One region of the Staphylococcus simiae genome, then DNA from elsewhere that is predicted to be linked to it. Evidence: predicted binding sites of a transcription regulator. Region 1 holds the regulator's gene; the other holds the start of a gene.
The links. The regulator CtsR, encoded in region 1, represses protease genes until heat stress. The targets are predictions, from matches to a motif close to ATGGTCAATAAAGGTCAAACA.

Region 1 (15,839 bases):
GTTGGAAATCATTCATAGAGTGTAAAGGCATAAGGGAGCTTGACTGCGAGACCTACAAGTCGAGCAGGGTCGAAAGACGGACTTAGTGATCCGGTGGTTCCGCATGGAAGGGCCATCGCTCAACGGATAAAAGCTACCCCGGGGATAACAGGCTTATCTCCCCCAAGAGTTCACATCGACGGGGAGGTTTGGCACCTCGATGTCGGCTCATCGCATCCTGGGGCTGTAGTCGGTCCCAAGGGTTGGGCTGTTCGCCCATTAAAGCGGTACGCGAGCTGGGTTCAGAACGTCGTGAGACAGTTCGGTCCCTATCCGTCGTGGGCGTAGGAAATTTGAGAGGAGCTGTCCTTAGTACGAGAGGACCGGGATGGACATACCTCTGGTGTACCAGTTGTCGTGCCAACGGCATAGCTGGGTAGCTATGTATGGACGGGATAAGTGCTGAAAGCATCTAAGCATGAAGCCCCCCTCAAGATGAGATTTCCCAACTTCGGTTATAAGATCCCTCAAAGATGATGAGGTTAATAGGTTCGAGGTGGAAGCATGGTGACATGTGGAGCTGACGAATACTAATCGATCGAAGACTTAATCAATTAAATGTTTTGCGAAGCACAATCATTTTTACTTACTATCTAGTTTTGAGTGTATAACTTACATTCTTATTTGTCTGGTGACTATGGCAAGGAGGTCACACCTGTTCCCATGCCGAACACAGAAGTTAAGCTCCTTAGCGCCGATGGTAGTCGGACTTACGTTCCGCTAGAGTAGGACGTTGCCGGGCAATTTCTAATTTTTTAGAGATTAAATACAAATTAATTAAAAAAGTATTGACTTAAATATTAATTACATGTATAATTAATTCTTGTGTTAAGAAATGAACATTGAAAACTGAATGACAATATGTCAACGTTAATTCCAAAAACGTAACATTAAGTTACAAACATTATTTAGTATTATGAGCTAATCAAACATCATAAATTTTTATGGAGAGTTTGATCCTGGCTCAGGATGAACGCTGGCGGCGTGCCTAATACATGCAAGTCGAGCGAACAGATGAGAAGCTTGCTTCTCTGATGTTAGCGGCGGACGGGTGAGTAACACGTGGATAACCTACCTATAAGACTGGGATAACTTCGGGAAACCGGAGCTAATACCGGATAATATATTGAACCGCATGGTTCAATAGTGAAAGATGGTCTTGCTATCACTTATAGATGGATCCGCGCTGCATTAGCTAGTTGGTAAGGTAACGGCTTACCAAGGCAACGATGCATAGCCGACCTGAGAGGGTGATCGGCCACACTGGAACTGAGACACGGTCCAGACTCCTACGGGAGGCAGCAGTAGGGAATCTTCCGCAATGGGCGAAAGCCTGACGGAGCAACGCCGCGTGAGTGATGAAGGTCTTCGGATCGTAAAACTCTGTTATTAGGGAAGAACATATGTGTAAGTAACTGTGCACATCTTGACGGTACCTAATCAGAAAGCCACGGCTAACTACGTGCCAGCAGCCGCGGTAATACGTAGGTGGCAAGCGTTATCCGGAATTATTGGGCGTAAAGCGCGCGTAGGCGGTTTTTTAAGTCTGATGTGAAAGCCCACGGCTCAACCGTGGAGGGTCATTGGAAACTGGAAAACTTGAGTGCAGAAGAGGAAAGTGGAATTCCATGTGTAGCGGTGAAATGCGCAGAGATATGGAGGAACACCAGTGGCGAAGGCGACTTTCTGGTCTGTAACTGACGCTGATGTGCGAAAGCGTGGGGATCAAACAGGATTAGATACCCTGGTAGTCCACGCCGTAAACGATGAGTGCTAAGTGTTAGGGGGTTTCCGCCCCTTAGTGCTGCAGCTAACGCATTAAGCACTCCGCCTGGGGAGTACGACCGCAAGGTTGAAACTCAAAGGAATTGACGGGGACCCGCACAAGCGGTGGAGCATGTGGTTTAATTCGAAGCAACGCGAAGAACCTTACCAAATCTTGACATCCTTTGACAACTCTAGAGATAGAGCCTTCCCCTTCGGGGGACAAAGTGACAGGTGGTGCATGGTTGTCGTCAGCTCGTGTCGTGAGATGTTGGGTTAAGTCCCGCAACGAGCGCAACCCTTAAGCTTAGTTGCCATCATTAAGTTGGGCACTCTAAGTTGACTGCCGGTGACAAACCGGAGGAAGGTGGGGATGACGTCAAATCATCATGCCCCTTATGATTTGGGCTACACACGTGCTACAATGGACAATACAAAGGGCAGCGAAACCGCGAGGTCAAGCAAATCCCATAAAGTTGTTCTCAGTTCGGATTGTAGTCTGCAACTCGACTACATGAAGCTGGAATCGCTAGTAATCGTAGATCAGCATGCTACGGTGAATACGTTCCCGGGTCTTGTACACACCGCCCGTCACACCACGAGAGTTTGTAACACCCGAAGCCGGTGGAGTAACCTTTTAGGAGCTAGCCGTCGAAGGTGGGACAAATGATTGGGGTGAAGTCGTAACAAGGTAGCCGTATCGGAAGGTGCGGCTGGATCACCTCCTTTCTAAGGATATATTCGGAACATCTTTTTAGAAGATGCGGAATAACGTAGACATATTGTATTCAGTTTTGAATGTTTATTAACATTCATTTGTACATTGAAAACTAGATAAGTAAGTAAAAATAGATTTTACCAAGCAAAACCGAGTGAATAAAGAGTTTTAAATAAGCTTGAATTCATAAGAAATAATCGCTAGTGTTCGAAAGAACACTCACAAGATTAATAACGCGTTTCCTAACGGAAACATAGATTAAGTTATTAAGGGCGCACGGTGGATGCCTTGGCACTAGAAGCCGATGAAGGACGTTACTAACGACGATATGCTTTGGGTAGCTGTAAGTAAGCGTTGATCCAGAGATTTCCGAATGGGGAAACCCAGCATGAGTTATGTCATGTTATCGATATGTGAATACATAGCATATCAGAAGGCACACCCGGAGAACTGAAACATCTTAGTACCCGGAGGAAGAGAAAGAAAAATCGATTCCCTGAGTAGCGGCGAGCGAAACGGGAAGAGCCCAAACCAACAAGCTTGCTTGTTGGGGTTGTAGGACACTCTGTACGGAGTTACAAAGGACGATATTAGACGAATCATCTGGAAAGATGAATCAAAGAAGGTAACAATCCTGTAGTTGAAAATATTGTCTCTCTTGAGTGGATCCTGAGTACGACGGAGCACGTGAAATTCCGTCGGAATCTGGGAGGACCATCTCCCAAGGCTAAATACTCTCTAGTGACCGATAGTGAACCAGTACCGTGAGGGAAAGGTGAAAAGCACCCCGGAAGGGGAGTGAAATAGAACCTGAAACCGTGTGCTTACAAGTAGTCAGAGCCCGTTAATGGGTGATGGCGTGCCTTTTGTAGAATGAACCGGCGAGTTACGATTTGATGCAAGGTTAAGCAGTAAATGTGGAGCCGTAGCGAAAGCGAGTCTGAATAGGGCGTTTAGTATTTGGTCGTAGACCCGAAACCAGGTGATCTACCCTTGGTCAGGTTGAAGTTCAGGTAACACTGAATGGAGGACCGAACCGACTTACGTTGAAAAGTGAGCGGATGAACTGAGGGTAGCGGAGAAATTCCAATCGAACCTGGAGATAGCTGGTTCTCTCCGAAATAGCTTTAGGGCTAGCCTCAAGTGATGATTATTGGAGGTAGAGCACTGTTTGGACGAGGGGCCCTTCTCGGGTTACCGAATTCAGACAAACTCCGAATGCCAATTAATTTAACTTGGGAGTCAGAACATGGGTGATAAGGTCCGTGTTCGAAAGGGAAACAGCCCAGACCACCAGCTAAGGTCCCAAAATATATGTTAAGTGGAAAAGGATGTGGCGTTGCCCAGACAACTAGGATGTTGGCTTAGAAGCAGCCATCATTTAAAGAGTGCGTAATAGCTCACTAGTCGAGTGACACTGCGCCGAAAATGTACCGGGGCTAAACATATTACCGAAGCTGTGGATTGTCCTTTGGACAATGGTAGGAGAGCGTTCTAAGGGCGGTGAAGCATGATCGCAAGGACATGTGGAGCGCTTAGAAGTGAGAATGCCGGTGTGAGTAGCGAAAGACGGGTGAGAATCCCGTCCACCGATTGACTAAGGTTTCCAGAGGAAGGCTCGTCCGCTCTGGGTTAGTCGGGTCCTAAGCTGAGGCCGACAGGCGTAGGCGATGGATAACAGGTTGATATTCCTGTACCACCTATAATCGTTTTAATCGATGGGGGGACGCAGTAGGATAGGCGAAGCGTGCGATTGGATTGCACGTCTAAGCAGTAAGGCTGAGTACTAGGCAAATCCGGTACTCGTGAAGGCTGAGCTGTGATGGGGAGAAGACATTGTGTCTTCGAGTCGTTGATTTCACACTGCCGAGAAAAGCCTCTAGATAGAAAATAGGTGCCCGTACCGCAAACCGACACAGGTAGTCAAGATGAGAATTCTAAGGTGAGCGAGCGAACTCTCGTTAAGGAACTCGGCAAAATGACCCCGTAACTTCGGGAGAAGGGGTGCTCTTTAGGGTTAACGCCCAGAAGAGCCGCAGTGAATAGGCCCAAGCGACTGTTTATCAAAAACACAGGTCTCTGCTAAACCGTAAGGTGATGTATAGGGGCTGACGCCTGCCCGGTGCTGGAAGGTTAAGAGGAGTGGTTAGCTTCTGCGAAGCTACGAATCGAAGCCCCAGTAAACGGCGGCCGTAACTATAACGGTCCTAAGGTAGCGAAATTCCTTGTCGGGTAAGTTCCGACCCGCACGAAAGGCGTAACGATTTGGGCACTGTCTCAACGAGAGACTCGGTGAAATCATAGTACCTGTGAAGATGCAGGTTACCCGCGACAGGACGGAAAGACCCCGTGGAGCTTTACTGTAGCCTGATATTGAAATTCGGCACAGCTTGTACAGGATAGGTAGGAGCCTTTGAAACGTGAGCGCTAGCTTACGTGGAGGCGCTGGTGGGATACTACCCTAGCTGTGTTGGCTTTCTAACCCGCACCACTTATCGTGGTGGGAGACAGTGTCAGGCGGGCAGTTTGACTGGGGCGGTCGCCTCCTAAAAGGTAACGGAGGCGCTCAAAGGTTCCCTCAGAATGGTTGGAAATCATTCATAGAGTGTAAAGGCATAAGGGAGCTTGACTGCGAGACCTACAAGTCGAGCAGGGTCGAAAGACGGACTTAGTGATCCGGTGGTTCCGCATGGAAGGGCCATCGCTCAACGGATAAAAGCTACCCCGGGGATAACAGGCTTATCTCCCCCAAGAGTTCACATCGACGGGGAGGTTTGGCACCTCGATGTCGGCTCATCGCATCCTGGGGCTGTAGTCGGTCCCAAGGGTTGGGCTGTTCGCCCATTAAAGCGGTACGCGAGCTGGGTTCAGAACGTCGTGAGACAGTTCGGTCCCTATCCGTCGTGGGCGTAGGAAATTTGAGAGGAGCTGTCCTTAGTACGAGAGGACCGGGATGGACATACCTCTGGTGTACCAGTTGTCGTGCCAACGGCATAGCTGGGTAGCTATGTATGGACGGGATAAGTGCTGAAAGCATCTAAGCATGAAGCCCCCCTCAAGATGAGATTTCCCAACTTCGGTTATAAGATCCCTCAAAGATGATGAGGTTAATAGGTTCGAGGTGGAAGCATGGTGACATGTGGAGCTGACGAATACTAATCGATCGAAGACTTAATCAATTAAATGTTTTGCGAAGCACAATCATTTTTACTTACTATCTAGTTTTGAGTGTATAACTTACATTCTTATTTGTCTGGTGACTATGGCAAGGAGGTCACACCTGTTCCCATGCCGAACACAGAAGTTAAGCTCCTTAGCGCCGATGGTAGTCGGACTTACGTTCCGCTAGAGTAGGACGTTGCCAGGCAATAAAAATGGATGCGATGAGCCGCATTGAGACCGTAAGGTCTCTTTTTTTTTATGCCTAAAAGTCATGAAGGTATATCAGGACTTGATGCAGAGCAAGCGTTTGAAGCTGACGAAATAAGGAACGAACGTCACGACTTTAGACGAGCTAAAGGAGTCAGAGAGAGACGTCAATGAGGAAAGATGCGAGCGGTTGTCTCAAGTCAAGAAAGCTTCTTAGCGCCGATGGTAGCAGACTACGTTCCGCTAGAGTAGGACGTTGCCAGGCAATAAAAATGGATGCGATGAGCCACATTGAGACCGTAAGGTCTCTTTTTTTATGTCTAAATACATCATGTTAGTATTGAAAAAACGCGACACTATTAGTAAATAAAATGTATATTTTTTAAAGCAATTTAATTATTGTACAATAGACAAGCTATTGTATAAGTAACACTAACTTTTTTCAAAGAAGTGTTACTATATAATTAATGCTCTAATTAATGCATCAGTATGCGCTTTTAATTTATCTTCATTTATTCCTCCAAAACCAAGTATAAATTTAGGTGATTTATTATAATCATCAATTTCTTCATAATTATAAACTTGTAATTCTAATTTCTCTGTCGAAGCTCTATCTAGACATTCTTTCAATGTTAATCCATTTGTAACAGTGATATTGAAATGCATACCTGTTTCTGCACCTTCTATAGTTAATTGATCTTTATAAGGTTTTAATTCATTAAGTATAAAAGATAACTTATTTCTATAAACTTTCCTCATTCTGTTTAAATGTCTATTAAAACTACCACTTTCCATGAAAAGAGAGACTATTTTTTGCATATGAACTGGAACAGTATTTGTTTCTTTGTGCTGTTGATTATAATAACGATGAAGTAGTTTTGAAGGAAGTACTAAATAAGCAATTCTACAACTTGGGAAAATTGACTTTGAAAATGTACTTATATATATTACTTTTTCTTTTGAATCTAAACTTTGTAATGCTGGAATAGGCTTACCATAATACCTAAATTCTGAATCATAGTCATCTTCTATTATGTATCTATTTTCATTTTCTTGTGCCCAGTTGATGAGTTGCGTTCTTTTTTTTAAATCCATAATAAAACCTGTTGGAAATTGATGAGAAGGTGTTATATAAACAATGTTTTTATTAGATTTAATGACTTCATCAATGTTAATTCCATTTTTTTCGACTTTGATTTGATCATAACTGACATGTTGTTTATCTAAGACAAATTTTATAGGTGGATAACTAGGTTTTTCTATTATAAATGAAGAATCATTAAGTAAAGTGACTAATAAATTGAGCAATTGTTCTGTTGATGAGCCAATGATTATTTGATTTGGATGGCAGGTTACTCCCCGACTATTAAATAGATATTGTGATATTTGTTGACGTAACTCCACTTCTCCTTGAATATCTCCACGTTGCAAAAAAATTAAGTTATTAGCATCAAATACCTCTTTCGAATATTTTCTGAACAGATCAATTGGAAAATATTTAGTATCAATTTGAGCTAGTTTAAATGAATATTCATTTTCTGTAGACGAATTATTTTCATTTATACTATCAGCAACAGATAACTTTTCATAATTATAATTATTTAACACAGGCAAAGACTCAATATCAGAGACAAAGTATCCAGACCTAGGTTTAGAATATATATATCCTTCATCTTGTAAAAGATGATATGCATGTTCTATTGTTGTTTGACTTACTGAAAGATGATTTCCAAGTTGTCTTTTTGAGTAAAATTTATCATTAGCATTAAATTGTCCTTCTATAATTTGCTTTTTTAGTTTTTCGTATAGTTCAATATACAAAGTAGATTTCATTATTAATCTGACCCCTTTATTTTGTTTCATTTTGTACCTGTTTAAATATCAGTTTATATTTTAAAATAAATTTAATCAAATGATATAGGAGTGAAATATCTATGAGTAAAATTATTGGTTCTGAACGAGTAAAACGTGGTATGGCTGAAATGCAGAAAGGCGGCGTTATTATGGACGTAGTTAACGCTGAACAAGCTAGAATTGCTGAAGAAGCAGGAGCAGTCGCTGTAATGGCATTAGAAAGGGTTCCTTCAGATATCAGAGCAGCTGGTGGAGTTGCACGTATGGCTAATCCTAAAATAGTTGAAGAAGTAATGAATGCAGTGTCAATCCCTGTAATGGCTAAAGCACGTATTGGACATATTACTGAAGCCCGTGTTTTAGAATCAATGGGAGTAGATTATATAGATGAATCAGAAGTTTTAACACCTGCTGATGAAGAATATCATTTAAGAAAAGACCAGTTTACTGTTCCATTTGTATGTGGCTGTCGTAATTTAGGTGAGGCTGCAAGAAGAATTGGAGAAGGTGCGGCAATGTTACGTACTAAAGGTGAACCTGGAACAGGAAATATAGTAGAAGCTGTCAGACATATGAGACAAGTTAATGCTGAAGTAAGTCGTTTAACTGTTATGAATGATGATGAAATTATGACATTTGCTAAAGATATTGGTGCACCGTATGAAATTTTAAAACAAATTAAAGATAATGGTCGTTTACCAGTAGTTAACTTTGCGGCAGGTGGAGTAGCAACACCTCAAGATGCAGCTTTAATGATGGAACTTGGAGCTGATGGTGTATTTGTTGGGTCTGGTATTTTCAAATCAGAAGATCCTGAGAAATTTGCAAAAGCAATCGTACAAGCAACGACGCATTATCAAGATTATGAATTAATAGGTAAATTGGCAAGTGAATTAGGTACTGCAATGAAAGGCCTAGACATAAATCAATTATCATTAGAAGAGCGTATGCAAGAGCGTGGTTGGTAAGGTTATGAAAATAGGTGTATTAGCATTACAAGGTGCCGTTCGTGAGCATATTCGACATATTGAATTAAGTGGTCATGAAGGCGTAACCGTAAAAAGAGTTGAGCAATTAAATGAAATTGAAGGTTTAATTCTTCCTGGTGGAGAATCAACAACATTGAGACGTTTAATGAATTTATATGGTTTTAAGGAAGCGTTACAACAATCATCATTACCAATGTTTGGCACTTGTGCTGGATTAATTGTATTAGCACAAGATATTGTTGGAGAAACCGGATATTTAAATAAATTGAACATAACAGTAGAGCGTAATTCATTTGGCAGACAAGTGGATAGCTTTGAAACTGAACTAGAGATAAAAGAAATAGCTAACGATATAGAAGGAGTATTCATTCGAGCTCCACATATTGCTAAAGTTGGAGAAAATGTAGAAGTGTTGTCTACAGTTAATGATAAAATTGTAGCTGTAAAGCAAGATAAATACTTAGGTGTATCATTTCATCCTGAACTAACAGATGATTATAGGGTGACTGATTATTTTATTAATAAAATAATTAAAGAAACACATTAATTAAACGTTATTAATAGTAATTTATAGATAATTTAGGTAAAGAAATCATAGTGGCGTATAGATAAGTATAAAGATGATTAAAAAGAACACCCAAAATATAATGGTATTGAATTGTTAAATCATAGTTCAACAAATCAGTAACCATCATAAATGGGTGTTTTTCTTTATAAGTTAAATGAAGAAACCAGCAATTGCTGCGGAAATGAATGATACAAGTGTAGCACCAAATAATAATTTTAAACCAAAGCGAGCTACCATATCACCTTTTTTATCATTAAGTGATTTAATTGCACCAGAGATGATACCGATAGAACTGAAGTTCGCGAAAGATACTAGAAATACAGATGTAACACCTTTAGCATGTTCAGTAATACCATCTAATTTGCCAAGCGCTTGCATAGCAACAAATTCATTAGAAAGCAATTTAGTAGCCATTACAGATCCTGCTTGTACAGCTTCATTCCATGGAACACCAACTAAAAATGCAAATGGAGCAAAGACAAAACCAATTAATGTTTGGAAATCCCAAGAAATTTGACCACCAGATGCTAGACTGAATATACCACTAACGATTCCGTTTAATAATGCAATAATTGCAATATAACCAATTAACATGGCACCAACAATCACTGCAACTTTGAATCCATCTAAAATATATTCTCCCAACATTTCGAAGAAGGATTGATTTTTAGTTTCTCCTTCATCTACTAATAACTTATCATCTTCTTCATTAACTCTATATGGATTGATAATTGAAGCGACGACGAAACCACCAAATAAGTTAAGTACGACTGCAGTAACAACGTATTTTGGTTCAATTAAAGTGAAATAAGCACCAATAATTGAAGCAGATACAGTAGACATGGCAGAAGCAGTTAATGTGTATAAACGTTGCTTAGGTATGTATGGTAATTGTTTTTTTAATGAAATAAATACTTCAGATTGACCTAAAATAGCTGCGGCTACAGCATTATATGATTCTAAACGGCCCATACCATTTATTTTAGAAATTAAAAATCCTAATACATTAATTAACAATGGTAGAATCCTTGTATATTGCAAAATACCTATAATTGCTGAAATGAATACAATCGGCATTAAAACGCTCAAGAAAAATGGAGGTTGATCTGCTTTGACAAATTTAAATCCACCAAAAACGAAATTAACGCCATCTGCAGCTTTTAATAACAAGTAATTAAACCCGCTAGAAATACCACCAATAACCGAAATACCAATAGTAGTTTTTAATAATAAAAATGCAAAAACAAGTTGTATAACTAGTAAAATACCAACATATTGCCAACGAATATTCTTTTTATCTGAGCTAAACAAAAACGCAAGTGCTAAAAAGAAGATAATCCCTATAATACCAATTAGTATGTGCATATAATCCCCATTCCTTTAATTTTTTCTACAATCTATCATACAATAAATTGTAAAGGCTAACACCATAAATTTTTGAAAATATATAAACAAATTGGTTGAAAAAGGTCAAAGTAGGTCATATAATATAGTCAAAGAAGGTCAAAAAAGGGGTGATATACATGCATAATATGTCGGACATCATAGAACAATACATCAAACACTTATTTGAAGAGTCGAATGAAGATGTCGTTGAAATTCAAAGAGCACATATTGCTCAACGGTTCGATTGTGTCCCTTCACAATTAAATTATGTCATTAAAACACGATTTACTAATGAACATGGTTATGAGATAGAAAGTAAACGTGGTGGTGGTGGATATATTCGAATCACAAAAATTGAAAATAAAGATGCAACAGGTTATATTAATCATTTATTACAATTAATAGGACCTTCTATATCACAGCAACAATCATACTATATAATAGATGGTTTATTGGATAAAGCTTTAATTAATGAACGAGAAGCTAAAATGATTCAAGCAGCTATTGATCGCGAAACATTAGCGATGGATATGGTTTCAAGAGATATTATTAGAGCAAATATTTTAAAAAGATTACTTCCAGTAATTAATTATTATTAATATTTATATAAATGAGGTGTTTATGTGCTTTGTGAAAATTGCCAACTGAATGAAGCGGAAGTTAAATTAAAAGTAACAAGTAAACACGGCACCGAAGAAAAATGGGTTTGTCAAACGTGTGCACAGGGTAATCACCCTTGGAATTCATCTCAAGATCAGCCATTAGATCAAGAATACCAAGATGATATTGAGGAAGCATTTGTTGTAAAACAAATTTTGCAACATTTAGCTACAAAACATGGCATTGATTTTCAAGAGATAGCGTTTAGAGAAGAAAAACGGTGTCCAAGTTGCCAAATGACATTAAAAGATATTGCACATGTAGGTAAATTTGGTTGTTCAGAGTGCTTTGCAACTTTTAAAGATGATATTTATGATATTGTACGTAGAGTTCAAGGTGGTCAATTTGAGCACGTTGGAAAAACACCACAATCATCATATAAAAAATTAGCATTGAAAAGAAAAATAGAAGAAAAAAATCAATATTTATCAACATTGATTGAAGAACAAAACTTTGAGGAAGCAGCGATTGTAAGAGATGAAATTAAAGCCCTTAAAGATGAGAGTGAGGTTTAATTAGATGACTAATGATATTCATGAAAATATTAGTGAATGGATGAAAAGTAACCAAGATAATCCCATCATTATGTCATCAAGAATACGGCTAGCAAGAAATTTAGATAATCATGTGCATCCACTAATGTATAAAAATGAACAAGATGGCTTTAGAGTTATAAATGAAGTTCAAGACGCTTTGCCAAAATTTGATTTATTACGTTTAGATCAACTTGATCAACAAAGTAAAATGAAAATGGTAGCTAAACATCTTGTTAGTCCTGAATTGATTAAACAGCCAGCTGCAGCAGTATTAGTAAACGATGATGAATCTTTAAGTGTCATGTTAAATGAAGAAGATCATATTCGTATTCAATCAATGGGAACAGATATTGCGTTACAAGAGCTTTATAATAAAGCATCAGAGATAGATGATGAATTGGATAAACAACTTGATATAAGTTTTGATGAACAATTAGGCTACTTAACGACATGTCCTACGAATATTGGTACAGGTATGAGAGCTAGTGTGATGTTACACTTACCGGGATTATCAATAATGAAAAGAATGTCTAGAATCGCACAAACTATTAACCGTTTTGGTTATACAATAAGAGGTATATATGGTGAAGGGTCTCAAGTATATGGCCATATGTATCAAGTTTCAAATCAACTTACGCTTGGTAAATCTGAAACAGAAATTATTGAAACACTGACTGAAATTGTTAATCAAATTATTCAAGAAGAAAAGCAAATTCGTCAAAGATTAGATATTTATAATAAACTAGAAACAGAAGATAGAGTACATCGTTCTTTAGGAATTTTACAAAATTGTAGAATGATATCGATGGAAGAAGCTTCATATAGATTAAGTGAAGTAAAGTTAGGTATAGATTTAAGTTATATCAAATTACAAAATTTCAAATTTAATGAATTAATGGTTGGCATACAATCTCCATTTTTATTAGATGATGAAGAAGAAATAGATATAAAAGTTAAAAGAGCAGAATTATTGAGAAAACATATAAAATAGGAGGTTTTCATATATGCTATTTGGTAGATTAACAGAACGTGCGCAACGTGTATTAGCACATGCACAAGAAGAAGCAATCCGTTTGAATCATTCTAATATAGGAACAGAACATTTATTATTAGGTTTAATGAAAGAACCAGAAGGTATAGCTGCTAAAGTATTAGAAAGTTTTGATATTACAGAAGATAAAGTAATTGAAGAAGTTGAAAAATTAATTGGTCATGGCCAAGACCATGTAGGTACATTACATTATACACCTAGAGCTAAAAAAGTAATTGAATTATCAATGGATGAAGCAAGAAAATTACATCACAATTTTGTGGGAACAGAGCATATCTTGCTTGGTTTAATTCGTGAAAATGAAGGTGTTGCAGCAAGAGTATTTGCTAACCTTGATTTAAATATTACTAAAGCACGTGCACAAGTAGTTAAAGCACTAGGTAATCCAGAAATGAATAATAAAAATGCCCAAACTAGCAAGGCTAATAATACGCCAACATTAGATAGTTTAGCACGAGACTTAACAGTTATCGCAAAAGATGGAACACTAGATCCAGTTATTGGAAGAGATAAAGAAATTACTAGAGTAATTGAAGTATTAAGTCGTCGTACTAAAAACAATCCAGTATTAATTGGTGAACCAGGGGTAGGTAAAACTGCAATAGCAGAAGGCCTTGCTCAGGCTATAGTTAAAAATGAAGTTCCAGAGACTTTAAAAGATAAACGTGTTATGTCATTAGATATGGGAACTGTAGTTGCAGGTACGAAATATCGTGGTGAATTTGAAGAACGTTTGAAAAAGGTTATGGAAGAAATTCAACAAGCAGGTAATGTCATTCTATTCATTGATGAATTACACACACTTGTTGGTGCAGGTGGTGCAGAAGGTGCAATAGATGCATCTAATATCTTAAAACCAGCATTGGCTCGTGGAGAACTACAATGTATAGGTGCAACAACATTAGATGAATATCGAAAAAATATTGAAAAAGATGCCGCACTAGAAAGACGTTTCCAACCAGTTCAAGTTGATGAACCAACAGTTGAAGATACAGTAGAAATACTTAAAGGATTACGTGATAGATACGAAGCACATCATCGTATTAATATTTCTGATGAAGCATTAGAAGCGGCAGTGAAATTAAGTAATCGATATGTTTCAGATAGATTTTTACCAGATAAAGCAATTGATTTAATCGATGAAGCATCTTCGAAAGTGAGATTGAAAAGTCATACGACACCAACTAACTTAAAAGAAATCGAACAAGAAATTGAAAAAGTTAAAAACGAAAAAGATGCTGCAGTACATGCGCAAGAGTTTGAAAATGCTGCAAACTTACGTGATAAACAAACTAAGCTTGAAAAGCAATATGAAGAAGCAAAAAATGAATGGAAAAATACTCAAAATGGTATGAGTACTTCATTATCAGAAGAAGATATAGCTGAGGTTATTGTTGGATGGACAGGTATTCCACTAACTAAAATTAACGAAACAGAATCCGAAAAATTATTAGGATTAGAAGATACTTTACACGAAAGAGTTATTGGACAAAAAGATGCCGTTAATTCAATTAGTAAAGCAGTAAGACGTGCTCGTGCTGGATTAAAAGATCCTAAACGTCCAATTGGTAGCTTTATTTTCTTAGGACCAACAGGGGTAGGTAAAACAGAATTAGCACGTGCATTAGCGGAATCAATGTTTGGTGATGATGATGCTATGATTCGTGTTGATATGAGTGAATTTATGGAGAAACATGCAGTGAGTAGATTAGTTGGAGCACCTCCAGGCTATGTTGGTCATGACGATGGTGGTCAGCTTACTGAAAAAGTAAGACGTAAACCATATTCAGTTATTCTATTTGATGAAATTGAAAAAGCACATCCTGATGTCTTTAATATTCTTTTACAAGTATTAGATGATGGACATTTAACTGATACAAAAGGGCGCACTGTAGATTTCAGAAATACAATCATTATTATGACTTCAAATGTCGGTGCTCAAGAATTACAAGATCAACGCTTTGCAGGATTTGGTGGTGCAAGTGAAGGTCAAGATTATGAAACAATTCGTAAAACAATGATGAAAGAATTGAAAAATGCATTCCGTCCAGAATTCTTGAACCGTGTAGATGATATTATTGTCTTCCATAAACTTTCTAAAGATGAATTAAAAGAAATAGTTACAATGATGGTTAAAAAATTAACAGATAGACTATCTGAACAAAATATTGATATTAAAGTAACAGATAAAGCGAAAGATAAAATTGCTGAAGAAGGATACGATCCAGAATATGGTGCAAGACCATTAATTAGAGCAATTCAAAAAACAATCGAAGATAATCTAAGTGAATTAATATTAGATGGTAATAAAATAGAAGGTAAAGAAGTAACTGTTGATCATGATGGTAAAAAATTCAAATATGATATTCAAGAACCATCAATTAAAGAAGAAGTTACAGAATAGAAACAAGGCGTAAATTAGTAAATATATTCGATATAAATGATGACACCTTTCCACGTAGGAAAGGTGTTTTTTTACGAACAATTTAAAAATGAGAATTGTAATAGCGTAAGTAAATATTAGTAGAAATGAATAATTTCTTAATGGGAGTGGGACAGAAATAATTGTTTCAAAACAAATTGCTTCGTAGATGCTCGTCTTACACATTAATGACAAAATAACATATATATTTGATGATGGATCTCTATACTCCGGCAAGACTGACTAGTATTATAAAACGTTATGTGATTAACATTTCATGATACTAGTCAGTTATTACTAATCGCAAATGATTTATTATAAAGTTTTTTCTCTAAACCTCATTCATTGATAAATAATACAAACATTTATTCAGATAAAGTCGAATTTTTATTATCAAAAATATAAAGTTAACTAATAAATGAACTACCTATTTATATTACAATTGAATAACATAGTTTTGACTATTTTCACTTAAGAATAAAG
Region 2 (15,839 bases), 400 kb from region 1:
ATGATATTGAATTTTTACCACCAGTGACACCACCAAATAATGTAATTGCTTTTGGTAGAAATTATAAAGACCATGCTAGTGAATTAAATCATGAAGTTGAACGTTTGTATGTCTTTACTAAAGCAGCATCATCATTAACAGGTGATAATGCAACAATTCCTAATCATAAAGATATTACAGATCAATTAGACTATGAAGGTGAGTTAGGAATCGTTATCGGTAAATCTGGTGAAAAGATTCCTAAAGCATTAGCTCTAGACTATGTTTATGGTTATACAATTATCAATGATATTACAGATAGAAAAGCACAATCTGAACAAGATCAAGCATTCTTATCTAAAAGTTTAACAGGTGGCTGCCCAATGGGACCATACATTGTAACTAAAGATGAACTACCTTTACCGGAAAATGTTAATATTGTTACAAAAGTAAATAATGATATTAGACAAGATGGTAATACTGGTGAAATGATCTTGAAAATTGATGAATTAATAGAAGAAATTTCTAAATATGTAGCATTACATCCTGGAGATATTATTGCTACTGGTACTCCAGCAGGCGTTGGTGCAGGATTACAACCTCCACAATTCCTACAACCAGGAGATGAAGTTAAAGTAACTATCGATAATATCGGTACATTAACTACTTATATTTCAAAATAATAGTAATTTAAAGGCACTCTGTTGAGATTAATTTCATGGAGTGCTTTTTCTTTTGAATAACTGTCATTTTATTAAATTACATAGTATGGTAAAATGTACATTCATGTATGTAAAATAAGTATATATTTTATAGTGAAATAGTTTTGTTATTGTTGCAATCTATTATCATAATGAAACAATATTAATAAGCGGGGGAATATTATGATACATTTACATATTTTAAGTTGGGTTTTAGCAATTATTTTATTTGTTGCTAGTTATCTCAATTATTCTAAAGCACAAGGTGCAACGCCTTATTTTAAACCATTACATATGGCTTTAAGATTGTTTATGCTACTAACATTAATTTCAGGTTTTTGGGCATTAATCGAGGAATTTATGGCTGCTAGTCATGGAGGCGGAGGTAACCACATGTTACTTACGTTAAAAATGTTATGTGGCATCGGAGTCATTGCATTAATGGAAATTACAATGGCGAAAAGAAAGAAACAACAGCCAAGTCATACTTTATTTTGGTCGACAATTGGCTTAATTATAGTGACGATGGCTATTGGCGTCATCTTGCCTTGGGGACCAATCTCTAAAATGTTCGGTTTAGGTTAAGAACAATTTAGCTAATGAAAAATAAGTAAAATAAAACACCACTTCTCATACAGCTGGGAAGTGGTGTTTAGTCGTTTAATATAACAATGATTAGTAAATTATGAAAACTACAGAATATCCTTAATTGGATTGTGATTTATAACCAATCATATTGATGAGATCTTTAGGATGACTATATGGAGGTGCATAAGCTACTTCAAATTCAGTTAAATCATCCACAGTTAAGTTATTCATCATTGCCATTGATAAGACATCAATACGTTTATCAGCACCTTCTTTTCCTACAGCTGCAGCACGAATAATTTGTCTTGATGCAGTATCAAAGTACACTCTTAAGTGTAAAGGGGAATTTCCTGGGTAATAATTCGCATGTGCACCTTGATTCACTTCAACCATTTGATAATCAAATTGCGATAATTCACTAGGTTTAATACCAACACTTGCAAAAGTATAATCAAAAAATTTCACAATATTACTACCAAGGAAACCTTTAAATTCAATTAATGAATCTCCAGCAATCTGTTCAGCAATAATACTTGCAGCTCTGTGAGCACCCCACGCTAAAGGCACATTTGTTGTTAAATCAACATGTTTATAATGTGATGTTATGACATCTCCTAAAGCATAAATATGCGGTATGTTAGTCTCAAACTTGTCATTCACAGGGATAAATCCTTTATTATCTAACGTAATATTGGAACTTTCAATAAACTTGGAGTTTGGATGCGTGCCAATACCTTCGATAACCATGTCATAGTTTTCTGTTTTACCAGATTTAAATGTAATTTCATTTCCATTAATATTAGTAATTTCTTCATTTAGGCGATAAGAAATTTGTCGACGTTCTAGTTCATCTATAATAGGCTGATTCATGTCGCTATCCATTAATTTATTAATTTGTTCAGATCGATGTATTAACGTTGGTTGTAATCCTCGCTCATAAAGGTTTTCTAAAACTTCAAGAGAAATATAGCCTGCACCTACAACTAACACACGTTGAACTTTATTATGTTTAATAAAGTGGTCAATTGCATCAGTGTCCTCAAGATTACGAAGTGTAAATGTTATATCGCTGTCGAAATTAAGTCTATTTGCACTGGCACCTGGACTTAAAATTAAATAATCAAAGTGTTCGTCGAATTGTTCATTTGTATGATGGTTTAAAACAGTAACTGTTTGTTTGTCATCATTAATCGAAATGACTTCATGATATGTTTTTACAGTGATTGCTTTTTTATCATAAAATTTTTCTGGATTATAAGGTAAAACTAAATCGCGATCATTAACTACATTGCCAATAACATAAGGTAATGCACAATTGGCAAAACTCATATCTCTATCTTTTTCAAAAATGATAATGTCACTATCTTTATCTAATCGTCTTATTTGACTAGCACAAGTAGCTCCTCCGGCAACTGCGCCAACTACAACTATTTTTGACATACTGAATGCCTCCTTTGGTTAAATGGTGAAGTGTCTAAGCTTAAGAATAATATCTCATATTTAAATTAAAGAAATCATTTAAATATCTCCCGATACCATCTTCATTATTGCTATAAGTGACATTATTCGCTACTTCTTTTAATTCTGTTAGGCCGTTATCCATGGCAACGCCATAACGAGCATATTCAATCATTTCTGTATCGTTATCTTCATCACCGAAAGCTATGATATTTTCAGTATCAACGTTTAAAAATTGTCTAGCTTGTTCAATGCCACGTGCTTTATTAATACCACGTTTGACTATTTCTATAACTGGGAAAGGTGCACCCCAACGTCGATGTTCTATATGATTAGCATAAATATGTGTAAGCATTTCTTTAATTTCAGGAATCTTGTCTTCTTCAGCTTCAATTAAAATTGAAGTCGGTGATTCATTAAGATGTGTAAGTAAATTACCTGTTTGAATACGAGGGTTCCCCATTGAAAAACCTTCAAATAATCTAGGATCATGATTATTAATAAAGACATAATCTTTAACCTCAGCGATAATATTTGAAACTTGGTATTGTTGTAACCCTTGTATAATATTACGTGCAACATTTAAATCTAATATTTCATGAACAGTGTTAAACGCTTTATCTTTTGGATGATGAACATAAGCACCATTGAAATTAACAATTGGTGTTGTTAAATTAAGTTCGTGATAATATATTTGACTGGCACGATAAGGACGACCAGTGGCAATCATTATATAATGACCACGTTGCTGTAGTTCATTAAGTACTTGTTTTGTATAATTTGAGATTTCTTTATTATCATTTAATAGTGTTCCGTCTAAGTCTAGACAAATCAAATGTGGTTGCATATATTTCTCCTTATAGTACTGATTTCATATAAATACATGATAGCATTTTATTGGCGTTTTGTCGGATATTTGATATATTAGGACTAAGATATAAATGAAGAGGTGATAAGTATGGAAGAGGCATTAAAAGATAGCATTTTAGGTGCACTTGAAATGGTAATTGACCCTGAATTAGGTATTGATATTGTTAATTTAGGATTAGTATACAAAGTTAATGTAGATGATGATGGCTTATGTACAGTCGAAATGACATTGACTTCAATGGGCTGCCCATTAGGACCGCAAATTGTTGAGCAAATTAAAAGTGTCTTAGCTGAAATTCCAGAGATACAAGATACAGAAGTCAATATCGTTTGGAATCCACCTTGGACTAAAGATATGATGTCTAGATACGCAAAAATTGCTCTAGGTGTTAGCTAATTATCTAGCTATCAATTTATTATTGAACGCTATTGAGAGATATTATTTTAATAAATATAAATAGCAGTGATGAATTAAAAACGGTGATGTTTTTAATTCATCTTTTTTTATACAAATAGATTTGAGACTGTTTAAACATACTTGAATTATATAAAAAAATAATATGATATGAATTGAAAATATATTACAGATATATTACAATACATAATACTTGTTATCATAGATAAGCTTATTTTTTTAGTATCAACAATAGAACTTATAACTATGAAAGCAACTAACATAGAAAGGCATAAGACTGATAAATTTTTTACAAGAAATATGTCGTAGCAGCCTATCTTGTATTTTAATGTAAAATAAATACGTAGATTTTTGATGACGGGTCCCACCATAATGACAAGATTAATTAGGATGATAAAACGTTGATTTATTAATATTTTACAATCTAAATAGTTATTGCCATTTATTTTAATACTAAGTAAAGAATGTTTGTTGTTTTAGTACCTTGTTAAATTAATCTAAAATAATGATGCATTTTATTATTGTTGGATACTTTTATAAGCCAAATAAGCAGCGACGACGAAGACATCTTAGAAGTTTAGCTTTTAAAAGGGAAGAATGTAAATGAATAAAAAATTAACAAAGGACGATATTAAACATTATCCATCACGATACATGCCAGGTCTTGATGGGTTAAGAGCAATTGCAGTCATTGCAATTATTATTTACCACCTTAACAAACAATGGTTAACTGGTGGCTTTCTAGGCGTAGACACATTTTTTGTCATATCGGGCTATTTAATTACAAGCTTATTACTGAAAGAATATGAAGAAACTGGCATTATACGTTTAAAACGCTTTTGGATTAGACGTATTAAACGTTTGTTACCAGCTTTAATGGTCGTATTAATGACGGTTGGAACTTTAACATTATGGTTAAGACCTAATGAAATTATTAGAGTTAAACATGATATTTATGCAGCGCTACTATACGTTTCTAACTGGTGGTATATTGCTAGAGATGTAGACTATTTTGAACAATTTTCATTTGTACCACTAAAGCATTTATGGTCTCTTGCAATTGAAGAACAATTTTATTTGTTCTTTCCATTTATATTAATCATGTTGTTATTACTTATTAAAAAAAAGTACATCGTTGGTATCATTTGCTTTGTAATTTCTTTATTATCACTTGGTTTGATGTTGTATTATAACGAGATTCACATTAGTCAGTCTCGTATATACTTTGGAACTGATACAAGATTACAAACATTATTATTAGGTGTGGTGTTAGCTTTTTTATGGCCACCATTTAAATTGAAACAGCATCCACCGACGATCATTAAGTATACTATTGATATATTTGGATTTATCGGTTTTTCATTCTTAGTGTTTCTGTTTTTTGTCATACATGATGATAGTCATCGCTTATATGATGGCGGTTTTTATATTGTGTCTGCTATGACACTGTTAGTCATTGCAAGCTCCGTACACCCTTCAACACTATTGGCCAAAATTTTGTCTAATCCAGTACTCGTATATATTGGACATCGTTCGTATAGTCTATACTTATGGCATTATCCAGTAATAAGTTTTGTCCATAGTTATTTTATAGATGGTCAAATGCCCAAATATGTCTATATTATTGATGTTATTGCAACGTTCATTTTAGCTGAAATATCATATCGATGTATAGAAACACCTTTTAGAACAAATGGCTTAAAAGCTGTTAGTTGGAGAAGCACTAACGTCATACCTTTTATTAGAGGTTTAGTGATAATCTTATTAGTCATTCCTTTTATATTCTTAATTTGTGGTTCCTTTGATAAATATGGTAAAGATGATATCAATACTAAAGCACATAGTTTTAATACAGATTTAGAAGATAAATATTTAGTAGAGTTATTACCTTTAAATAAAATTAGGATTGATGGTATAGAAGACAATACAACTGAAAAGACATCAAATGATCAATATAAAAATTTAGCACCATTATTAATTGGTGATTCAGTAATGGTAGATATCGGTGAATCATTCAAATCAACTGTACCTAAGGCTAAAATTGATGGTAAAGTAGGTAGACAGTTATATCAAACACTACCTTTAGTGAAAAGTAATTATGGTAACTATAAAAAAGCAAATCAACAAGTGATATTAGAATTAGGGACTAACGGTGATTTTACTGTACAACAATTAGACCAACTACTAAATCAATTTGGTAAAGCGCAAGTTTATCTAGTAAATACTAGAGTTCCTCGCTTTTATGAGGCACATGTTAATAAATTATTAGCTAATGCTGCTAAGAAACGTAAAAACGTTACGCTTATTGATTGGTACAAAAAATCAAGGGGACATAGTGAGTATTTTGCACCAGATGGTATTCATTTAGAACAAAAAGGTGTCAAAGCATTAAAAGATGAAATAATAACAGCGATTAAAAATAAAAATTAAAAAATTAAAAGAGGTTGAGACGTTTGTACAGTTTCAATCTCTTTTATCATTTAATAGTAAAAATAGAGCTAAAAAAATTTGAAAAATTGAGCTTTAATTGTTGATTAATTAAAAAAGAGGGTCTATAATATAATTAAGGTCAAAGAAAGTCAAAGTCAAATTAACGGAATTTGACCAACTCTAATTTAGTAGAGGTGAAGAATTTAATGGATATTAATCAAATGACTTATGCTGTTCAAGGTGCGTTACAACAAGCAGTTGAACAGAGTCAACAACATAAATTACAAAATATAGAAATCGAAGCAATATTAATTGCTGCATTAAATGAAAGTGACAGTTTATATAAAAGTGTCTTAGAAAGAGCGAATATTGATATAGATGCTTTAAATGAAGCATACAATAAAAAACTATCTTCATATGCATCAGTTGAAGGGGATAATATTCAGTATGGCCAATATATCAGTCAGCAAGCTAATCAATTATTAACTAAGGCTGAGACATACATGAATGACTATCAAGATGAATTTATATCAATGGAGCATTTATTATTAGCCGCAATTGATATTGATCAAACTACAAAGCAATTTGTAAATAACAAATCTCAAGTAATTCAAGAAATCATTAATAAAATTAGAGGGGGAAATCATGTGACATCACAAAATCCTGAAGCAAATTATGAAGCATTAGAAAAATATGGACGTGACTTAGTTGAAGAAGTACGTCAAGGTAAAATGGATCCAGTCATTGGTAGAGATGAAGAAATACGTAATACAATTAGAATTTTAAGTCGTAAAACAAAAAACAATCCAGTTTTAATTGGGGAACCTGGTGTAGGTAAAACTGCTATCGTGGAAGGTTTGGCACAACGTATTGTCAAAAAAGACGTACCAGAATCCTTATTAGATAAAACGATCTTCGAGTTGGATTTAAGTGCATTAGTTGCAGGTGCTAAATTCAGAGGTGAATTCGAAGAACGTTTGAAAGCTGTACTTAAAGAAGTAAAAGATTCTGACGGTAGAATTATTTTATTTATAGATGAAATTCATATGCTTGTTGGGGCTGGTAAAACTGATGGTGCTATGGACGCAGGTAACATGCTTAAACCAATGTTAGCACGTGGTGAACTGCATTGTATCGGTGCAACAACATTAAATGAATACCGTGAATATATCGAAAAAGATTCAGCATTAGAACGTCGTTTCCAAAAAGTTGCAGTTAGTGAACCTGATGTTGAAGATACAATTTCTATCTTACGTGGTTTGAAAGAACGTTATGAAGTATATCATGGTGTACGTATTCAAGATAGAGCATTAGTAGCAGCTGCAGAACTTTCAGATAGATATATTACTGATCGTTTCTTACCAGATAAAGCGATTGATTTAGTTGACCAAGCATGTGCAACAATTCGTACAGAAATGGGTTCAAATCCTACTGAACTTGATCAAGTGAACCGCCGAGTAATGCAATTGGAAATTGAAGAAAGTGCATTAAAAAATGAAGCAGATAATGCAAGTAAACAACGTTTAGAAGAATTACAACAAGAATTAGCTAATGAAAAAGAAAAACAATCTTCATTACAATCAAGAGTTGAACATGAGAAAGAAAAAATAGGTAAATTACAACAAAAACGTGCTCAATTAGACGAAAGTAGACAAGCGTTAGAAGATGCCCAAACTAATAATAATTTAGAAAAAGCAGCTGAGCTACAATATGGTACAATTCCTCAATTAGAAAAAGAATTAAGAGAATTAGAAGATCAGTTCCAAGATGAACAAGGTGAAGATTCTGAACGTATGATAAGAGAAATTGTCACTGATGAAGAAATTGGTGATATCGTTAGTCAATGGACAGGTATTCCTGTATCTAAATTAGTTGAAACTGAAAGAGATAAATTATTACACTTAAGTGACATCTTGCATAAACGCGTTGTTGGTCAAGATAAAGCAGTTGATCTAGTTTCAGACGCTGTAGTAAGAGCTAGAGCTGGAATTAAAGATCCAAATAGACCAATAGGAAGTTTCTTATTCCTTGGTCCAACTGGTGTCGGTAAAACTGAATTAGCTAAATCATTAGCATCCTCATTATTTGATTCTGAAAAACATATGATACGAATTGATATGAGTGAATATATGGAAAAACATGCAGTGTCTCGTTTAATTGGTGCGCCTCCAGGCTACGTAGGTCATGATGAAGGTGGACAATTAACAGAAGCTGTTCGTCGTAATCCGTATTCTGTCATATTATTAGATGAAGTTGAAAAAGCGCATAGTGATGTTTTCAACGTCTTGTTACAAATATTAGATGAAGGTCGTTTGACAGATTCTAAAGGACGTAGTGTTGACTTTAAAAATACAATTATCATTATGACTAGTAATATTGGTTCACAAATTTTATTAGAAAATGTCAAAGAAACTGGCGAAATTACCGAATCAACTGAAAAAGCGGTGATGAATAGTCTAAACGCTTATTTCAAACCAGAAATATTAAACCGTATGGATGATATTGTATTGTTCCGTCCATTATCAATTAATGATATGAGTATGATTGTTGATAAAATATTAACTCAATTAAATATTAGATTATTAGAACAACGTATTTCTATTGAAGTATCTGATCAAGCAAAAGAATGGTTAGGTAAAGAAGCATACGAACCACAATTTGGCGCAAGACCTTTAAAACGCTTTGTACAACGACAAATTGAAACACCGTTAGCACGTATGATGATTAAAGAAGGATTCCCTGAAGGAACTACAATAAAAGTTGATATCGATAATAATAATGAATTAACTTTTGACGTAGAAAAATCACAACTTGCATAAATATAAAAGCACGCATTGCTATCAATGATAGTAGTGTGTGCTTTTTCTTTAGTAAAATTCGCATCACATTATGACAACAGATATTTTGAGCCTGAGACAAAAAATATTTTACACTTAAAATTATGCATTTGACAGTAATTGTCTGATTTTCAAAATGCTGATAAATCAACACTTTGAAAACATAGTCAGAATTTCCGGGATGGGATTAAGAAATAAATATTATAGTAAGTTTATTACTGTTCCACTCAAATAAAAATATTATTAATGACATCAATAAGTTAAACAGAAAAGCCACTGAATATGGTGATTCAGTGGCCTGTTATCTGTATGTAGTTATTACTATGGAACATAATAATAAAACAAGAAATTAATAGTCTGTGTCTTTAGACGGTTTAATAACAGCTGCAAAGATAGCTGTTGTAATAGTAAAGATTACAGCCATAATAAGAGGAGTTACAACATTTAAACTTTCTCCACCATTAAGACTATTCAATACGAAGTTAACCATTTGGAACAGTAAAATTGCCCAAAATAATGTTACGAGGTGTTTCATTTCACTCTACCTCCACTTTAAATATCTATACTTTTATTTTAAGTGAAATAACTCATTTTGTATAGTAAGTTATCATAAATATTGTGATCATAAGACGAAAGACAGCTTTTAATCAATAGAAATTTAATTAATTAACATGATGTCTTACTTGTGTTCAAAAAGGCCTTTATGTTAAATTAATACCTGGTATTAAAAATTTTAGTAAGAAGGTGTACAACCATGAATGTGGGTATTAAAGGTTTCGGTGCGTACGCTCCGGAAAATATAATAGACAATGCCTATTTTGAACAATTTTTAGAAACATCAGATGAATGGATTTCTAAAATGACTGGAATTAAAGAAAGACATTGGGCAGACGAAGATCAAGATACTTCAGATTTAGCTTATAATGCTAGTGTTAAAGCAATTGAAGATGCAGGAATTAAACCTGAAGATATAGACATGATAATTGTAGCAACTGCAACAGGAGATATGCCATTCCCATCAGTTGCTAATATTTTACAAGAACGCCTTGGAACAGGCAAAGTAGCATCAATGGATCAACTTGCTGCATGTTCTGGATTCATGTATTCCATGATAACTGCTAAACAATATATTCAATCAGGTGATTATCATAATATTTTAGTAGTTGGTGCAGATAAACTTTCTAAAATTACTGACTTAACAGATCGTTCAACTGCAGTACTTTTTGGAGATGGTGCAGGAGCAGTAATCATTGGTGAAGTTTCTGAAGGACGAGGCATCATTAGCTATGAAATGGGTTCTGATGGAAGCGGTGGAAAATATTTATATCTCGATAAAGAAACAGGTAAATTAAAAATGAATGGTCGTGAAGTATTTAAATTTGCTGTTAGAATTATGGGTGATGCTTCAACACGTGTGGTTGAAAAAGCTAACTTAACTTCTGATGATATTGATTTATTTATACCACATCAAGCTAATATTCGTATTATGGAATCTGCAAGAGAACGTTTAGGTATCTCAAAAGATAAAATGAGTGTTTCTGTAGATAAATATGGTAATACTTCTGCAGCATCAATTCCTTTGAGTATTAATCAAGAGTTACAAAATGGTAAACTAAAAGATGATGATACCATTGTACTTGTTGGTTTCGGTGGCGGCCTAACTTGGAGCGCAATGACAATAAAATGGGGAAAATAGGAGGATAACGAATGAGTGAAAATAAAAGAGTAGTTATTACTGGTATGGGAGCCCTTTCTCCAATTGGTAATGATGTTAAAACAACATGGGAGAATGCCTTAAAAGGTGTCAATGGTATTGATAGTATTACAAGAGTCAATACAGATGACTACAATGTACACTTAGCAGGTGAACTTAAAGACTTTAATATTGAAGACTATATAGATAAAAAAGAAGCACGCCGTATGGATAGATTTACTCAGTATGCTGTTGTAGCTGCTAGAGAAGCTGTTAAAGATGCCAAATTAGACATTAATGATGATACAGCTGATCGCATTGGTGTATGGATTGGTTCTGGTATTGGTGGTATGGAAACATTCGAAATTGCACATACTCAATTAATGGAAAGAGGACCTAGACGTGTTAGTCCGTTTTTCGTGCCAATGTTAATCCCAGATATGGCTACAGGACAAGTGTCAATTGATCTAGGAGCTAAAGGACCTAATGGTGCAACAGTAACTGCCTGTGCCACAGGTACTAATTCTATTGGTGAAGCATTTAAAATTATTCAACGCGGCGATGCTGATGCGATGATTACAGGTGGAACAGAAGCACCTATCACACATATGGCAATTGCAGGATTTAGTGCAAGTCGTGCATTATCAACAAACGATGATAAAGAAACAGCATGTAGACCTTTCCAAGAAGGTCGTGACGGTTTTGTTATGGGTGAAGGCGCTGGTATATTAGTTATTGAATCTTTAGAATCAGCACAAGCCCGTGGCGCACAAATTTATGCTGAAATTGTTGGCTATGGCACTACTGGAGATGCATATCATATTACAGCTCCTGCACCTGAAGGCGAAGGTGGTTCAAGAGCGATGCAAGCAGCTATGGACGATGCTGGTATTAAACCACAAGAAGTCCAATATTTAAATGCTCATGGTACAAGTACACCAGTAGGTGACTTAAATGAGATTAAAGCCATTAAAAATACTTTTGGTGAAGCAGCTAAGCAATTAAAAGTTAGCTCAACAAAATCCATGACTGGACATTTATTAGGGGCAACTGGTGGTTTAGAAGCTATATTCTCTGCACTTTCAATCAGAGATAAAAAAATAGCACCAACAATTCATGCAGTTACACCAGATCCAGAATGCGATTTAGATATTGTACCTAATGAAGCGCAAGATTTAGACATTACTCATGCAATGAGCAATAGTTTAGGTTTTGGTGGACATAACGCAGTACTAGTATTCAAAAAATTCGAAGCATAAAATAATAACCTTCAGTGATCAACTACCAATCACTGAAGGTATTATTATTGTTATTTACTTAATACTACCGACACTAAAATAGAAATAACAAAATAACTAAAGTTAATAATGATTAGAGCATATATCCACGAAGAAACGATATAGTGCTCTTTTTTGATATGTCTTGGATTAAAAAAATCATCATCTGCTAGAGCTTTTTTCTTTTTTGTTGAAGACATTTGATATTTTAAGCGCCTAAAGCCATAACTTGTTGCATCGAATATGCCTTCTTGAACTATTAAAATAACGAAAGAGACAATGAACATAAGCAATGATACATAAAATAATATATTAATAAATGAGATTAATTCGTGTTGACCAAATAGCCAAATAATTACGCTAATAATTGGTGTGAACAAGATAAAAATTAAATTCTTAAACATTTAAGACACTCCACTTTGACAAAGATAATTATATTAAGTTTACAATAATAAATTTTTTTGACAATAGAATTAATAAAATAAAGACTAAATTAAGTGCTTGCAGCAAGTTAACTTCAGTCATTTAAAGCGAAAAACTGTTGTAAAATTGTGAATATTATAGATATAATAGGCATAAGATTTCAGAATATTGTGAAGGGAATATAAATTTAGAAATCTATGTACTAATAGAGGAGGGGATTGAATGGGTAAATATGTATTAAAGAGACTTGGATATATGGTAGTTTCTTTATTCATCATTATTACAATTACGTTTTTCTTAATGAAATTAATGCCTGGTTCTCCATTTAATGATGCAAAGTTAAGTGCTGAACAAAAGGAAATACTTAGCGAAAAATATGGTTTGAATGATCCAGTTGCAGTCCAGTATCTACATTATTTGAAAAATGTTGTTACTGGTGACTTTGGATATTCATTCCAATATCATAATCAACCAGTTTGGGATTTAATTAAACCAAGACTAATTCCATCAATGGAAATGGGATTAACTGCTATGGTCATTGGTGTTCTATTAGGTTTGATATTAGGAGTTGCAGCAGCGACGAAACAAAATACATGGGTCGATTATACGACAACTGTCATCTCAGTTATCGCAGTTTCAGTACCTTCATTTGTACTGGCTGTTTTATTACAATATGTCTTCGCAGTTAGATTAAGATGGTTCCCAGTTGCAGGTTGGGAAGGATTTTCAACTGCAGTATTACCATCATTAGCGTTATCAGCAGCAGTACTTGCGACTGTCGCCAGATACATAAGAGCAGAAATGATTGAAGTATTAAGTTCAGATTATATATTATTGGCAAGAGCAAAAGGGAATTCAACAATGAGAGTATTATTTGGACATGCATTAAGAAATGCTTTGATTCCTATTGTTACTATTATTGTTCCAATGTTAGCGGGGATATTAACTGGTACGTTAACAATCGAAAATATCTTTGGTGTACCTGGTTTAGGGGATCAATTTGTGCGTTCAATAACAACAAATGACTTCTCAGTAATTATGGCTATTACACTATTATTTAGTACATTATTTATTGTATCGATTTTCGTTGTGGACATTTTATATGGTGTGATTGATCCAAGAATACGTGTGACAGGAGGTAAGAAATAATGGCTGAAGACAAACGACAAACACCTTTAAATGGTGATCATTCAAATGCAATTATGACGCATACCTCTGAAGGTATCGCCTCAACAGATTTTGTCATGCGTGATTTAAATTTAGATCAAGAACCAGAGATTCAACGTGAAAGTAAAAGCTTCTGGCAAGATGCCTGGACACAATTAAGAAGAAATAAATTAGCAGTTATCGGTATGATTGGTTTAATTTTAATCGTTATTTTAGCTTTTGTAGGTCCTTTGATGAACAAACATGATTATGCAGAACAAAATGTTGAGCATCGTAACTTACCAGCTAAAATACCTGTTCTTGATAAAGTGCCATTTTTACCATTTGATGGTATGGGCTCTGATGGACAAGATGCTTACAAAAAAGCACATGCTCATGAAAATTATTGGTTTGGAACAGACCAACTCGGTCGTGATTTATGGACAAGAACATGGAAAGGTGCTCAAATTTCACTATTTATCGGTGTAGTAGCTGCTATTCTTGATATCTTTATTGGTGTAGTATATGGTGCTATTTCTGGATTCTTCGGTGGCACGATAGATAATATTATGCAACGTGTTTTAGAAATAATCGCTTCTATACCGAACTTAATCGTAGTTATCTTATTCGTCTTAATTTTTGAACCATCTATATGGACAATTATTTTAGCTATGTCAATCACTGGTTGGTTAGGTATGAGTAGGGTAGTACGTGGAGAATTTTTGAAATTAAAAACGCAGGAGTTTGTCTTAGCGTCTAAAACGTTAGGTGCTTCGAAATGGAAATTAATATTCAAACATATTTTACCAAATACTCTTGGAGCAATTGTTGTAACATCAATGTTTACAGTTCCAAGTGCCATATTCTTTGAAGCATTTTTAAGCTTTATCGGTATTGGTGTTCCAGCACCACAAACATCACTAGGTTCATTAGTGAATGATGGACGAGCAATGTTGTTAATACATCCACATGAACTATTTATACCAGCAACAGTATTAAGTTTATTAATTTTATTCTTCTACTTATTTAGTGATGGATTACGAGATGCATTTGATCCGAAAATGCGTAAATAAAAAGGAGGCATAGCATATGACTGAAAGAGTATTAGAAGTAAATGATTTGCATGTTTCCTTTGACATTACAGCAGGGGAAGTGCAAGCAGTTAGAGGTGTTGATTTTTACTTGAATAAAGGGGAGACATTAGCCATCGTTGGTGAGTCAGGTTCAGGTAAATCAGTAACGACTAAAGCCATTACGAAATTATTCCAAGGGGATTCTGGCAGAATTAAACAGGGAGAAATTTTATTTTTAGGTCAAGATTTAGCTAAAAAACCTGAAAGTGAATTAATTAAATTGCGTGGGAAAGAGATATCAATGATTTTCCAAGATCCTATGACATCGTTAAATCCAACAATGCAAATAGGTAAACAAGTTATGGAACCATTGATGAAACATAAAAATTATAATAAGGCTGATGCTAAACAGAGAGCATTAGAAATTTTAAATTTAGTAGGTTTACCTAATGCTGAAAAACGATTTAAAGCATACCCACATCAATTCTCAGGTGGTCAAAGACAAAGAATTGTTATTGCTACTGCACTAGCATGTGAACCTAAAGTTTTAATTGCTGATGAACCAACAACAGCATTAGATGTAACAATGCAAGCACAAATATTAGACTTAATGAAAGAGTTACAGCATAAAATTGATACATCAATTATATTTATTACACATGATTTAGGTGTTGTAGCTAATATTGCTGACAGAGTAGCTGTGATGTATGGCGGTCAAATGGTTGAAACTGGAGATGTAAATGAAATATTTTATGATCCTAAGCATCCATATACATGGGGACTACTGTCTTCAATGCCAGATTTATCAACAACGAATGACACAGAGTTGTTAGCTATTCCAGGAACACCACCTGATTTATTACATCCTCCAATAGGGGATGCATTTGCAAGACGTAGTAAGTATGCTTTGGATATTGACTTTAAACAAGATCCTCCTTGGTTTAAAGTG

Region 2: clpB (ATP-dependent chaperone ClpB) is a predicted target of CtsR. The motif match lies at 6,577-6,597, and genes of this name have one in related genera.

The regions. Positions count from the first base shown of each region.
Region 1 covers NZ_CP071589.1:471,164-487,002, forward strand. Annotated here, with positions in the region: rRNA gene J3R86_RS02060 (23S ribosomal RNA) at 1-593, shown strand, start outside; rRNA gene rrf (5S ribosomal RNA) at 667-781, shown strand; rRNA gene J3R86_RS02070 (16S ribosomal RNA) at 981-2,532, shown strand; rRNA gene J3R86_RS02075 (23S ribosomal RNA) at 2,778-5,700, shown strand; rRNA gene rrf (5S ribosomal RNA) at 5,774-5,888, shown strand; gene J3R86_RS12215 (hypothetical protein) at 5,942-6,064, shown strand; gene J3R86_RS02085 (MocR-like pyridoxine biosynthesis transcription factor PdxR) at 6,347-7,723, opposite strand; gene pdxS (pyridoxal 5'-phosphate synthase lyase subunit PdxS) at 7,825-8,712, shown strand; gene pdxT (pyridoxal 5'-phosphate synthase glutaminase subunit PdxT) at 8,717-9,280, shown strand; gene J3R86_RS02100 (NupC/NupG family nucleoside CNT transporter) at 9,452-10,666, opposite strand; gene J3R86_RS02105 (CtsR family transcriptional regulator) at 10,825-11,286, shown strand; gene J3R86_RS02110 (UvrB/UvrC motif-containing protein) at 11,311-11,862, shown strand; gene J3R86_RS02115 (protein arginine kinase) at 11,867-12,874, shown strand; gene J3R86_RS02120 (ATP-dependent Clp protease ATP-binding subunit) at 12,888-15,338, shown strand.
Region 2 covers NZ_CP071589.1:874,679-890,517, forward strand. Annotated here, with positions in the region: gene J3R86_RS03975 (fumarylacetoacetate hydrolase family protein) at 1-662, shown strand, start outside; gene J3R86_RS03980 (YisL family protein) at 864-1,265, shown strand; gene J3R86_RS03985 (CoA-disulfide reductase) at 1,386-2,708, opposite strand; gene J3R86_RS03990 (Cof-type HAD-IIB family hydrolase) at 2,749-3,573, opposite strand; gene J3R86_RS03995 (metal-sulfur cluster assembly factor) at 3,685-3,993, shown strand; gene J3R86_RS04000 (acyltransferase family protein) at 4,615-6,441, shown strand; gene clpB (ATP-dependent chaperone ClpB) at 6,648-9,260, shown strand; gene J3R86_RS04010 (YjzD family protein) at 9,628-9,813, opposite strand; gene J3R86_RS04015 (beta-ketoacyl-ACP synthase III) at 10,033-10,974, shown strand; gene fabF (beta-ketoacyl-ACP synthase II) at 10,986-12,230, shown strand; gene J3R86_RS04025 (DUF3899 domain-containing protein) at 12,281-12,652, opposite strand; gene opp3b (oligopeptide ABC transporter permease) at 12,894-13,820, shown strand; gene opp3C (oligopeptide ABC transporter permease) at 13,820-14,890, shown strand; gene J3R86_RS04040 (ABC transporter ATP-binding protein) at 14,907-15,839, shown strand, end outside.